4 regions of the Glutamicibacter sp. NPDC087344 genome follow, and region 4 is predicted to be linked to each of the others. Evidence: riboswitches for the same ligand, from Rfam matches in the RefSeq annotation. Region 4 holds a riboswitch; each other region holds the start of a gene.

Region 1 (3,343 bases), on a different contig from region 4:
TTGGGTGTGCCGTGACGGCTAGATGGTGTAGGCCTGGGATGGGCCGCCGAGTTCGCCGGTGACCGAAAGCCGCTGGGGCTGAACCCCGTTGATCTCATAGTCGCCCACGATGCGGGCCTTGTAGATGGCAGGGTTGTGGGTGGCGATGGTGCGGGCGTTGCGCCAGTGCCGGTCCATATTGCAGCTGCTGCGTGTGGAGGAGGCGCCCAAACCGTCAAAAAGTTTGCTGGTGGCGCCGATGACCAGCGGCTGCACAATCGTCTGCGCCCGGTTGGCGGCGAGTTCACACACCGCAAAACGCTCTTCGGCGTTCAGGTGCGTATCATTCAACGCCGATTCGACCTCCAGGACGGCGCCGATGACCACCGAATCCGCGGCGAACACCTCCGCGGAGACCTCCCCCACCAACTGCAAGACCTGCGGTTCGCGGTGCACCGGAACACCGGTGCCGGTGCTGAAGCTGCGGGTGCGCGACTGGACGGAGCTGCGCATATCGTTCAGCGCCGCCCGGCCGATGCCTGCCTGCACCGCCATGAGGACCAGCTGGAAAATTGCGGCTTCGGGATCATTGGGGTTTTCAGGCATGAAGCTGTCCACCGGAACCTGGTGGAATTCGGTGGTTCCGGTGCCGGTCAGTCCCTGGCCGAACCCATCCCAGTCGTCCAGGATCTTGACCCCGCTGTGCTGCGTTGAAACGACGGCGATCTGCCGCCCCGGGCGTTCGGGGTGGGCCACCGCGACGGTGGTCCAGTCCGCGAAGATGGTTCCGGTGCAGTAGAACTTTTCACCGTTGACTACCCAGCGGCCGTCCACCTGGCTTGCCTTGGTGTTCAGGGCGCCCAGCGCATTTCCGCCCTTTTCGGTGTAGGCGTTGCCGACAATCTGCCCCGCCGCAATGCGGGCGAACCACTTGGCTTGCAGTTCCGGGTCTTCCAAACGCAGCACGTCTTCAACAAATGCGATGTGCGCCCGCCAGAGCTGCCCCACGTGGGAGTCGGCCTCGGAAAGTTCAATCAGCAGGCGAAAAACGTCGCTGAGCCGGGCGCCGTGGCCGCCTTCCGAGACCGGCAGCCGCAATGCGCCGAATCGGTCTCGGTTAAGCAGTCCAACCTGTTCAAAGGGCAGGATGCGATTGCTGTCCCGATCCTTGGCCCCGGAGGCGATGTGCGCGAATACCGGGCGGAAGATTGCTGCCAGACGCTCGTAGTCCTCGTCGGCTCCCGGACCCGGCGTCACCTTCAGCAATTGACGGGTCGGGCGTTCCTCGGTGAACTGATCCAGCTCCAGAGCATTACCGGCCCCCGGCGTGCTCAGCGCGTTAAAGTCCACCTCAAAATCGTTTTGGGGTGCGCCAAAAGACATACAAAAGTCCTCGATTCTTTCCATCGATCCTGGCGGTAGCACCGTCCCTAGGGTGGGTGGTTGCTGCGGCGTCGTCGAGCCAGATCTCTCGGCCGCTCTGGATGGGTCGTAATCATTTGTAGCCGTAATATTCGGGCTAATCCAAGCCCCGAAGTCATATTTCGTCGCGGAAAAGACCCAAACTCTCCAGCCCGGCTAACGCCCATAGCGACAAACCGCCGAAGATGAGCCACACGTGAGGCGAAAAAATCGATCAAACCAGCATTCAATGAAATAAATAACGAAATTTCTCACAGTTTTCGCCGGTTGATCGAAGAATTTTCATGTTACGCAAGATTTGCATCAAAATCGTTCGAATGCGTGTAATAGATACGTAACCATCCCGAGCGGCCGAGAGATCTGGCTCTATGACGCCGCAGCAACCACCGTTGGATTCACGGATTCACGGCCGGTGCTACCGCCAGGACCGATGGAGATGATCATGGCTACTGCCTATGCCTTGCCTCAGCAAACGGCTACCACCGGAACATCCAGCGCGCTGTCCGTTGACTTCCACAATGTCTCGCGCACCTTCACCACCAAGAAGGAACAGCGTCTGGTGCTCAGCGAGGTCAACCTGCACATCGAGGCAGGACAGGTTGTGGCAATCCTCGGCGCCAGCGGCTGCGGCAAGTCAACACTGCTGCGTTCGGTCTCCGGCCTGGACCATCCCACGGGTGGCGCGGTGCTCACCGGGTCCCGCGAGGTCAACGGAATCAACGAGCTGTGCGCGGTGGCCTTCCAGGAGCCGCGCCTGCTTCCCTGGCGTTCGGTTCGCGAAAACATTGCGCTGGGCCTGGCACCGAAAACCGCCAAACACGATGGTGCCGAACTGATCAACCAGCTGCTGGAACTCACCGGGCTGACCCAGGCCGCGGACCTGCGGCCACGCGAAATTTCCGGTGGTATGGCGCAGCGAGTTTCACTGGCCCGGGCCTTGGCCCGCCGCCCCGGGGTGCTGCTGCTGGATGAACCCTTCGGAGCGCTGGATGCACTGACCCGGCTGAAAATGCAAGATCTGCTGCTGTCCATCCATGCATCGTTGCCCACCACCGTGCTGATGGTGACCCACGATGTCGACGAGGCGCTGACCCTCGCGGACCGCGTGATTGTCCTAGGACGACCCGAGGGACAACAGGGCGCCACGGTGATCGAGGATCTGAAATTGGCGGCCTCCCACCCACGCAGCCACAGCGATGAAAAGTTCATCGCGCACCGTGCGCACCTGCTCGGGTTGCTGGGTGTAGATCCCACCAACCATTAATCCGGGCGTTCGCCCCGCACTGACTCTTTTTGCACGGTTGTGTTCGCACAACCGCTACACTCGCACGCACAAATCAAGGAATTATTGATGTTCGCACACCGTTTCACCCGCCGCTCAGCCCTCACCTTGACCGCCCTGGCAGTTGGCGCCCTGGCCCTGACCGGTTGCGCCGGCGAGAACGCCGCCGCAGACGGCAAAACACTGTCCATCGACTTCGCCACCTACAACCCGCTGAGCCTGGTACTCAAGGAAAAGGGCTGGCTGGATGAAGCCGCCAAGGAACAGGGCGTCAGCATCGAATGGATCCAGTCCGCCGGCTCCAACAAGGCCAACGAAGCACTGCGTGCGGATGCCGTCCAGATCGGTTCCACCGCCGGCTCGGCGGCGCTGCTGGCTCGCTCAAACGGCTCCCCCATCAAAACCATCGCCCTGTACTCCCAGCCCGAGTGGGCTGCGCTGGTGGTCAATGAGGATTCCGATATCACCGGCCCGGCAGACCTGAAGGGCAAGTCGGTCGCCGCGACCAAGGGCACCGACCCCTACTTCTTCCTGCTGCAGGCCTTGGAAGAGGCCGGGCTGAGCGAAAAGGACATCACGCTGCAAAACGTGCAGCACGCGGATGGCCGCACCGCCCTGGCCAATGGTTCGGTGGATGCCTGGTCCGGCCTGGATCCGATC
Region 2 (3,343 bases), on a different contig from region 4:
GCAGGGCGGCATTGGCCTCGGCGCGCGCCTGAAGCGTCTGGGGGTGCCGGCGCTGATCATAGACAAACATCCCAAGCCCGGAGACCAATGGCGTTCGCGGTACCATTCCCTGGCCCTGCATGACCCGGTCTGGTACGACCATATGCCGTACATCGAGTTCCCGGACCACTGGCCGGTATTCACCCCGAAAGACAAGATGGGCGACTGGCTTGAGTGCTACACCAAACTCATGGAACTGGATTATTGGTCCCTGACCGAGGCGGTCAGCGCACGCAAAGACCCGGAATCAGAAGGCTGGATCGTTGAGGTGACCCGCGAGGGCGAACCGATGACCCTGCGCCCCACCCACCTGGTGATGGCGACCGGGATGTCCGGAATCCCCAATCTCCCCAGCTACCCGGGTCAGGAGATCTTCGCCGGGGAGCAGAACCACTCCTCGACCCACCCAGGAGGCGAAGCCTATCGCGGCAAGAATGTGGTGGTGATCGGGGCAAACAATTCAGCCCACGACATCTGCGCCGATCTGGTGCACAACGGCGCCAAACCGGTGATGGTCCAGCGTTCCAGCACCCACATTGTCCGTTCTGAATCACTGATGAAAACCGTGCTGGGCCCGCTGTACTCGGAGGAGGCGCTGGCCAACGGGATCGACCACAACACCGCCGACCTGATCTTTGCCTCGATCCCCTACAAAGTACTGCCCGAGTTCCACAAACCAGCCTTCGCCCAGATCCGGAAGGACGACGAACAGTTCTACCAGTCGCTCACCGACGCGGGATTCGACCTGGACTTCGGCGACGATGATTCGGGCTTGTTCCTGAAATACCTGCGCCGCGGTTCGGGATACTACATCAACATTGGAGCCTCGGAACTGGTAGCCGACGGGTCCATCGCGCTGGCCAAGGGCGAGGTCTCGCACCTCACCGAGCATTCCGTGGTGTTGGCCGACGGCACCGAACTGGCTGCCGACGCGGTGGTTTACGCGACCGGCTACGGGTCCATGAACGGTTGGGCGGCCAAACTCATCTCCCAGGAAGTCGCCGACGAGGTAGGCAAATGCTGGGGACTGGGCTCGGGAACCACCAAGGACCCCGGGCCGTGGGAAGGGGAGCTGCGCAACATGTGGAAACCGACCCGGGTCAAGAATCTGTGGTTCCACGGCGGCAACCTGCACCAGTCCCGCCACTACTCCAAGTACTTGGGAATCCAGCTCAAGGCCCGCTATGAGGGGCTGGAAACCCCGGTCTACGCGCTCGCCGAAAGCTTTCATACGCTCTGACGCGCAAGACGCGTCTGAGAGGGCTGCGGCCCGCCTGATAACACACCGCGACCGGGCGGGCCGAGTCTTTGGCTGGTCGGCTGGTCCAGGACAAGGGCGCTTGGTTTGCGCGCCGAGCCACCCTTGTCCTGGACCAAGCGGTTGTAAATGCCGGTCCAGTCAGTTTCCAGTCGGTGCGTGGTGGTCGGCCGGATCGGGCGGCCGGCTATCGGCAAATGGAAACAGGGCTGAAACCCCAACACGAACATCAGCTAATTCAAAGGGCTAACGAATAATTGAACGATTGTGACACCATGGCTCCCTGGCAAGTCGAATGAATCCTTGAGTATTGAGATTTAAGAAGCGAAATATTTGACCGTTCGGCGTAATCACCAATATTGTTCTAACCAGAATCAAGAGCGTCAGCTATAAGCCCTGGCTTGCTGGCCGGCAACCCTCTCAACGGTAGTGGGGTGCTCCAGGTGAGGATTCGGTCCCGCGCAAGACTGCGTGGCACAAATACCGCACATCGAGTGCGCCGGCATCGGTTTTGTGTAGGAGAAATTCCGCACGATTCCCGGGCCAGCGTTCGGTGGGCACGACCCGAAGGAATCGAGCCATGTCATTAAACCAGGATCTTGACCCACTGACCTTGCGCAAGGTTTTCGCTCAGCACCCATCAGGTATTGCCGCTCTCTGCGCGGTGATTGACGGCGAAAAAACCGGCATCATTGCTTCCTCATTCACCGTTGGAGTTTCGCTCGAACCAGCACTGGTGATGTTTGCGGTGCAGAAGACTTCCAACACCTGGCCGAAGCTTCGCCAGGCGGGGCGCATTGGTGTTTCGGTGCTCAGTGAACGCAATGACGGTGTCTGCGTCCAGATCGCCTCCAAGCACGGCGACCGTTTTGCCGGTGTGGCAACTCGCGACACCGAAGAGGGCGCGCTCTTTATCGAAGAATCCACCCTGTGGCTGGAAACCTCAATCTACAACGAAGTCGAAGCCGGAGACCACTGGGTCGTTTTCCTCGAAGTCCATGGTCATGACGTCGCAAAACACTCTCCGCAGATTTTCCACGATTCACGATTTCACTCATTGCCAGTGCCCGAACTCGTATAACTGAACCAACTCAACGCTGCGGCACGAAGGGACCCCCTTCGTGCCGCAGCGTTTTAATTGCCGTTCGGGAATCAGTCCTGTGAGGGCTCGGGTCTTCACCGCGGCCGGTTTGTAGCGTAATGATGACACAAGGTCTATCCACAATTTTGTCCACAGTCTTGTGGATAGCCTGTTGATGAGGGTTGATAACTCCCAAAAAGTACCATGAATACGGGAATTTGACTGTTGATAACCAGTTTTAGGCCCGCGGGGAGTGGAAAAAATTAACTTGCTATCCACAACTGTGCAAAGGTAAACGCACTAGTCAAAGACTACTTGTTGATTATTAAGTGGGGTAATCCACAGGGTTGTCCCCATGTAGTGAACAGGCGAATCCACAGGTGAGGGTGGATTATCCACATAATCTGTGGATATCAGGGTTTACCTCTGTTAATAACCCACCTAGTGTTGGCACTGGGAACGACTATCCACAAGAGCATTGGGTCTAACTGTCGGTTGGTGCTGACATGATAGGCAGTTGCCGTGGTGGCATGAATGGTTTCCCAGCGGGTACATAGGGGATGGAAGTGTCTGTAATGAGTGCAGAGCCGATCTACGAAGAGCGCGAATCAGATGCGGGGCGCAAGCCGCCGCAGGACATCGAAGCGGAAATGTCTGTTCTTGGCGGCATGATGCTCTCCAAGGACGCGATCGCCGATGTCGTCGAGGTACTTCGCGGCACCGACTTCTATCGCCCGGCCCACGAGGCAATCTATGAAGCAGTGATCGACCTTTATGGTCGTGGTGAACCCGCAGATGCCGTGACGGTGGCCGACCTGTTGACCAAACGCAGCGAGATCTCGCGCGTTGGCGGCGCAGCCTACCTGCACAACCTCATCCAGCAGGTGCCGACCGCTGCAAACGCTGGGTACTATGCCGAGATCGTGCGCGAACGCGCTGTGCTGCGACGGCTTGTTGACGCTGGG
Region 3 (3,343 bases), on a different contig from region 4:
CATACTCCAGGGCACGCGCCCCGCCCATCGATCCACCGAGCACGGTGTGCCAACGAGTAACACCTAGCTGTGTGGCCAGTCGTTGCTCAAGGCGCACCGAATCCTTGATGGTGACAAAGGGGAACCGTGATCCCCACGCAACTCCATCCTCATCTAGCGAGGCAGGCCCCGTGGATCCATTGCAACCACCAACCATGTTGATGGAGACCACATAAAATCGGTTGGTGTCCACAGTGCGACCGGGACCAACAAAATCTTCCCACCAGCCGGCGGTCTGCGAATCCCCCTGGGAGACGTGGGCGTCTCCGGTCAGGGCATGCATCACGAGTACCGCGTTGCTGCCGTCGGCGTTCAGGGTGCCCCAGGTTTCATAGGCCAGGGTCACTTGCGGCAGATAACCGCCAAATTCAAAGGAGTACTCCCCCACGGACGCATGACGCAAAATGCCATGTGTTCCGTGGGTGAGTTCTTCGGTGTGGAGGGTATCTTCTGTAGTCACAATGGATGCCATACCTAGCGGGATTCCTGCAATTCCTTGCCTTCGAGTGCTGCCACAGCCTGGAAACCAAGCTCAAGATCAGCCAAAATATCGTTGATGTTTTCCAGTCCAACACTGAGTCGAACCAGACCCGGGCGCACACCGGCGGCCTGGCGTTCCTCTTCGGAGAGCTGCGCGTGGGTGGTGGAGGCCGGGTGGATCACCAAGGATCGGACATCACCCAGGTTCGCCACATGGGAGTGCAGCTGCAGCGCGTCGACAAACGCCTTTCCTGCTTCTACCCCACCAGGCAGTTCGAAGGCCAGCACCGAGCCGGCGCCGCGAGGTCCGTACTTGCGGCCACGCTCAAACCACGGCGAAGATTCCAGACCTGCGTAGGCGACCGTTTCCACGTCCGCACGAGCTTCCAACCAGTTCGCCACCTTGGTGGCGTTTTCCACGTGGCGTTCGATACGCAGCGAGAGGGTTTCCAGCCCCTGGGCAATCAGGAATGCGTTGAACGGAGCCGGCGCGGAGCCAAGGTCGCGGAGCAACTGCACCCGAGCCTTAAGAATGTAAGCCAGGTTCGCTCCCAGGATGCCGTTAACACCTAGGTCGCGGGCGAATACCAAACCGTTGTAGGACTCATCCGGGGTGTTGAAGCTTGGGAAACGTTCTGGGTCCTTGGCGAAGTCGAAGTTGCCCGAGTCAACAATGACACCGGCAATCGCGTTGCCATGGCCGCCGAGGAACTTGGTGGCCGAATGGATCACGATATCCGCACCCCACTCGATGGGGCGGATCAGGTACGGGGTCGCCAGGGTGCTGTCCACCAGCAACGGCACGCCAACCTCATGGGCGATGGCGGAGATCCCCTCGATGTCCAGGACGTCCTGGCGGGGGTTGGAGATGGTCTCTCCGAAGAATGCCTTGGTGTTCGGCTTGACCGCGTCACGCCACTCTTGCAGGTTATCCGGGTCGGCAACGAAGGTGACCTCGACTCCCAGCTTCTTCAGGGTGTGCTTCAGCAGATTCTGCGTTCCACCGTACAAGCTCGGGCTGGCAACCAGGTGGTCGCCGGCCTCGGCGATGTTCAAGATCGCGAAGGTGGTCGCCGCTTGCCCGGAGGACAGCAGCAACGCTCCCACCCCACCTTCAAGGTCGGCAATGCGGTTTTCCACGGCCTCGGTGGTCGGGTTGCCGATGCGGGTGTAGATCGGTTCCAATTCCTGCAGGGCAAACCGCGCGGCCGCGCTTTCAGCGGTAGGGAACACAAATGATGTGGTCTGGAAAATCGGCAGGGCACGTGCCCCGGTGACCGGATCAGGGCTCTGGCCCGCATGGATCTGACGGGTTTCAAACGACCAGTTGTTGCTCATGGCAGCCTCCAAAAGTTCTGTAACTATGGGGGTACACCACTGACACTCCACCAAGCAGAACCTCGATGAGGTTTTGCCAGAGGGGTAACCCGCGCTTGTCCTTTAAGCCGAATGACTCAAGGGCCAGGTCTTCACCCGGGGCACCCCACCGCGGTTGGAGGGTTGCCGCCCAGTAAGCCGGGGCTTGTTACTGGGACTCATGACCTGCCTCAAGTGTGCCTGAAAATCGAATATTTTGACAAGTTGACGCGGGCTTTGGAGACTCAATCGGTCATATTCACAGCAGATACCCCACCCGTCGCACAGAATTCGATGAGCGAATAATTCTTAGGATCACCTAAGTGGAGACTGGGATCACAATATTGTCATGATTGGCACATGATGAGGCTAGATCACGTTACGTACGCATGCGGCCCAGATGGGCTCTTGCCAACCGCTGAAAGAATTGCAGAGTCTCTGGGCTTGGAATTCGTCAAGGGAGGCGTGCATCCACGATTTGGAACTCGCAATGTAATTTTCCCACTCAAGCACAACCAGTACCTTGAAGTCGTCGAGGTGCTCAATCATCCAGCCAGCCTCAAGGCGCCTTTCGGCCAGGCCGTGCGCGCCCGCTCCGAACTGGGCGGCGGTTGGATGGGTTGGTGTGTCTCATTGGACGACCTCAGCGGCGCGGAGGAACGCCTGGGGCGCAAGGCTGTTCCGGGGAATCGCAAGTTCCCCGACGGCCGCGAACTCACCTGGCAGCAGATTGGAATCAAGGGCCTGATCGCAGACCCGCAGGTCCCCTACCTGCTGCGCTGGGATGACGGAACCGAAGAGCTGCACCCCTCACGAGCTCTGGAACCAACCGGTGAAATTAGCGAGATCAGCATTGCCGGGTCCCGCGACCGTGTGCTCGAATGGTTGGGCCAGCCCGAGAATGTGAATCTGGGCCCGGTCACCACCAAGTACCAGGCCCCCAACGGAACTCCGGGGATCCTTTCGGTAACCTTCGCTACGGCCAAGGGCCTGGTAGTGCTGTAGGACCGGAAAATGCACTAGCACCAAGGTAGGCGGGGACAATGGCGTCCCCACCTACCTTTGGTTTTTCCCTTGCCGCCGCTGAATCCTGATCCTAGATCCCGGGCAGTTCAACCACGTGGCAGGATTTGATGCCCTCGGCCGCCCGCTGCACCCACGCACGTTGGGACTGCTCATCCAGTGCCAGCAGGGCAGCTAGACTCTCGCCTTGGTCCGAATCGAAAAATTCGCGGTCTGCCTTGGTTGTCCACCATTGATACATCAGATTGGCCTGCTCCCACATCGAATCCTGCGCCGAGGGATATACCTGTTCCGAAGCGGTCGAGCCGTCTTCTGGCTCCAAGGTGTTCAGGCACTGCTCGCTGGGATTAATCGACAGGGACATCGCCAGATCCCACACCACCGATTCGGGAGAATAGCGGTCCTCGAAATCAAAACGAAGGCCGCCCGTTGCCTCGGCATGCCG
Region 4 (3,343 bases):
GAAAACGACGGTCACCACGTCAGAGAACCAACGTCCAAAACACGATGGCAGGTTCGTTTCCGGGATTCTCCCAGCTGTGAGGTTCTCGCCCGGGAAAGGTCATGGTGTCCCCCGCCGCAAGCTCGATGCGCTGCTCTGGCAGGACCAAGGTGAAAACCCCGGAGGCCACATGCAACACCTCCAGCTCGCAATCAACCGAATACAGTTCTGCCTCGCCGATACCGTGAGGCTCTACTTCGGCACGAATCACCTGAACACGTTTCTCGCCCCGCGGGGTTACCAGCTGTTCGGTGATTCCCGAGCCGCCCAAGGAGATCCGTGGAGCCTCCGCCAAACGCACCAAGGTCGTATCCGGCACCTCAAACAAGGTGCCTACCTCGATACCCAGCACCTCGCAGAGCTTGAGCAGCGTGGAAACCGACGGGCTGGTCAGATCACGCTCCACCCGAGAGAGAAAACCCTTGGTCAAACCCGAAAGCTCGGCAACCTGGTCGATGGTCATTCGTTGTTGCTGGCGGACGCCACGAAGCCGTGCACCAATATTTATCGACGACCCTGAAGGCTCAACGGGCAAAGCTTTCATCCGTGGGAAACCTGAACCTATTCTCTTGCTGCCGGGTAGAAACAACTCAAATTCTGAGGACAGGATGACCCTGCGAGCTCAGTTTACCAATACGCAACTTCCGTCACACCTGGCCGGAAGAATGTGACAAAGCCTGTGGTTGAAGTCCATTTCTGCCGTTGATTCACGCTATGTGATTCCGTTGCCCGCGCACCGCATCTAGACTCAAGCCATGGACTCGACCCCCAACAGCACCGCAGCCCGGCTGCGCGAATACCTCAATGACGCCCGGCAGGCAGTGATCTTTAAAAGCGAGCAGCTCAGCGAGGAACTTGCACGCCAGCCAATGACCCCCACCGGAACTCACATCCTCGGTGTGGTGCACCATCTGGCAATCACCGAGTACGGCTATTTCGGTTTATGCCTCAACCGGCAGGTTGACGCCCCCTACGTTCAGCAGCTCTTGGAGATCGATGACCCGCAGGCGGATTTTATCCCTCCGGCCGATTTCTCGGTCGCCCAGGTCCTCGACCTCTACCGATCAGCAATCAGCTTCGCCGAGGCCGGTTTCGACGAACGTGACCTCAGCAGCCCCGCAGAAGTTCCGTGGTGGGTGAAACACCGGCACACCACCCTCGAACACCTGCTGGTGCATATGATTGCGGAAACCTCACGCCATGCCGGACACCTGGATATTGTCCGGGAACTGCTGGATGGAAAGGTCGGGCTGCGTCCCGAAGCCCTCAATCTGCCCGACTACACCACGGACCAGTGGGAAGAGCAACAATCCCGGTTGCAACAGACCGCCGAGCAAAAGCGCGACGGAGCGTAGTTTGTGGCACGCGGCGTAGGGTCGCGCGGGATATGCGGTCACACTACGGAATGAAACTTCACGACTTAACATTGTGGCGGTAACATCAACACTGTTGCTTCACGAGACGCGGCGCCAAGCTCCGACTGGCCGCGCACCAACCCCAGGTTCATGGGTGGTTCGGATGAAGAAGCGGTCCGGGCACCAACCGATGCACGGGCAAGAGCTGCGTGAGAGTTGTTGTCTTATGGCATTTTCCGTCCTTCCAATCATTGACCTGCAAACCGGTCAGGTGCAGTTGAAGGTACAGGGTCGCTGGTACACCCGCTACATTTCAGATCCCGCCCAGCTAGAGCGGTTGATCACGCGGTCTGCTCACCGACCGGTTTTCGACCTCGAGACCGGAGAGCTGATCATTCTCGTCGCATCCGCCGGGCTGCCAGCCGGCAAGCCGGTTGCTTTTAGGCTTGCCAAATTCCCCGCGTCCTTAGCGCTGGCTAAAGTGAGAGGCTGAACAAAACCGCGGATTTCAGCAAGAAATCCTATGCCGTAGGAGAGTCATCCTCGTGATGCCAGATAACCCCACGACTCAGCCCACCTCCGCACAAATCCACCGCTGGCGTAAATACGTCGCTGACGAGGTCGCCGAAGGTGCCATCTACCGGGCGCTAGCCCAGAAAAAATCAGGACAGGAAAAGCAGATCCTTTTGGGTTTGGCCGCCGCCGAAGAACGCCACGAAGAGTACTGGCGCAACAAACTCGGCGAACATGCCCGCCCGGTACGCCCTTCGTTGCGCCGGAGCATCCTGCGATTCCTCGCGCTGCATTTCGGCTCGGTTTTTGTGCTCGCACTGGCGCAACGTGCCGAAAGCAACACTCCCTACAGCAGCGACGCCGACGCTTCGCCGCAGATGGCCGCCGACGAACAAGTCCACGAAGAAGTTGTCCGGGCCCTGGCAACCGCCGGCCGGGCCCAGCTCTCCGGAAATTTCCGTGCCGCGGTATTCGGCGCCAACGACGGCCTGGTATCCAATCTGGCGCTGGTCATGGGTATCGGTGCGACCGGTGTCGCCTCCGGAATGGTGCTCTTTTCCGGGATCGCCGGCCTGCTCGCGGGGGCCTTGTCCATGGCGGCCGGCGAATATGTCTCCGTCCGCTCCCAGCGTGAGCTGCTCACCGCCTCGCGTCCCACCCAGGTCACTCTCACCGCCGCCCCGGACCTCGACCTTGATGCCAACGAACTGGTCCTGATCTACAAGGCCCGCGGCATGAATGACGAAGACGCCGAGCATCGTGCCGCCGAGCGCATGGGCCTGTTCACCTGCGACTGCAACCCATCATTCTCACTGAACCCAGAGGCTCGGGCCGAAGAATTTGAGAACGAGCATGAGGAGCTGGGCTCGGCTACCGGTGCGGCGGCAACGTCGTTCTGTTTGTTTGCCTCCGGCGCCATCATCCCGATCCTTCCCTACATTTTCGGGATGACCGGCCTGGCGGCCGTCGCCACCTCGGTTTTGCTGGTTGGCGCGGCGCTGATGACAACCGGCGGTGTGGTCGGTCTGCTTTCCGGCGCTTCCCCCATGAAACGCGGCCTGCGCCAACTGGCCATTGGCTGGGGAGCCGCGGCGGTGACCTACTGCCTGGGCCTGCTGTTCGGCACCAGCCTGGCCTAAAACGAACGCCCCGGTAGCACCTACCCTGCACGGCCATCACCTGAAGTTTCAGGCGGTGGCCGTGCTCGTTTCAGAAGCGGGTGCGCCGCCGCAGGGAGCGCATGGTGCCAAGGAACTGCACTGCCTCATCCACCGAATCAACCAAGGCAATCTTCGGCTCCATGGCCCGCTCGGCGGCCAACGCTTGAAGCAGCGGCCATACGGGCAACGTCCGGGTCCAGTACTCCCGACCGACCAAAACCAGCGGAACCACCCGCGCACCGGTGGCGTAGTAGTTCTCGCAGGCATCCTGAAAAA

Evidence for each region. Region 4 has a riboswitch for S-adenosylmethionine ahead of ACIOWL_RS16690 (hypothetical protein). Riboswitches for the same ligand answer to the same signal wherever they lie in the genome.
Region 1: another riboswitch for S-adenosylmethionine. It lies ahead of ACIOWL_RS11740 (ABC transporter ATP-binding protein); the one in region 4 lies ahead of ACIOWL_RS16690 (hypothetical protein).
Region 2: another riboswitch for S-adenosylmethionine. It lies ahead of ACIOWL_RS20500 (flavin reductase family protein); the one in region 4 lies ahead of ACIOWL_RS16690 (hypothetical protein).
Region 3: another riboswitch for S-adenosylmethionine. It lies ahead of ACIOWL_RS06415 (bifunctional o-acetylhomoserine/o-acetylserine sulfhydrylase); the one in region 4 lies ahead of ACIOWL_RS16690 (hypothetical protein).

The regions. Positions count from the first base shown of each region.
Region 1 covers NZ_JBIUXY010000005.1:367,436-370,778, forward strand. Annotated here, with positions in the region: gene ACIOWL_RS11735 (acyl-CoA dehydrogenase family protein) at 19-1,362, opposite strand; SAM riboswitch class I at 1,380-1,470, opposite strand; SAM riboswitch class I at 1,737-1,838, shown strand; gene ACIOWL_RS11740 (ABC transporter ATP-binding protein) at 1,844-2,665, shown strand; gene ACIOWL_RS11745 (aliphatic sulfonate ABC transporter substrate-binding protein) at 2,753-3,343, shown strand, end outside.
Region 2 covers NZ_JBIUXY010000018.1:38,405-41,747, reverse strand. Annotated here, with positions in the region: gene ACIOWL_RS20505 (NAD(P)-binding domain-containing protein) at 1-1,279, shown strand, start outside; SAM riboswitch class IV at 1,670-1,786, shown strand; gene ACIOWL_RS20500 (flavin reductase family protein) at 1,878-2,378, shown strand; gene dnaB (replicative DNA helicase) at 2,954-3,343, shown strand, end outside.
Region 3 covers NZ_JBIUXY010000003.1:245,686-249,028, reverse strand. Annotated here, with positions in the region: gene ACIOWL_RS06420 (homoserine O-acetyltransferase) at 1-511, opposite strand, end outside; gene ACIOWL_RS06415 (bifunctional o-acetylhomoserine/o-acetylserine sulfhydrylase) at 514-1,857, opposite strand; SAM riboswitch class IV at 1,944-2,062, opposite strand; gene ACIOWL_RS06410 (VOC family protein) at 2,236-2,880, shown strand; gene ACIOWL_RS06405 (hypothetical protein) at 2,972-3,343, opposite strand, start outside.
Region 4 covers NZ_JBIUXY010000010.1:42,903-46,245, reverse strand. Annotated here, with positions in the region: gene ACIOWL_RS16700 (helix-turn-helix domain-containing protein) at 20-583, opposite strand; gene ACIOWL_RS16695 (DinB family protein) at 795-1,394, shown strand; SAM riboswitch class IV at 1,492-1,605, shown strand; gene ACIOWL_RS16690 (hypothetical protein) at 1,621-1,887, shown strand; gene ACIOWL_RS16685 (VIT1/CCC1 transporter family protein) at 1,943-3,046, shown strand; gene ACIOWL_RS16680 (LOG family protein) at 3,117-3,343, opposite strand, start outside.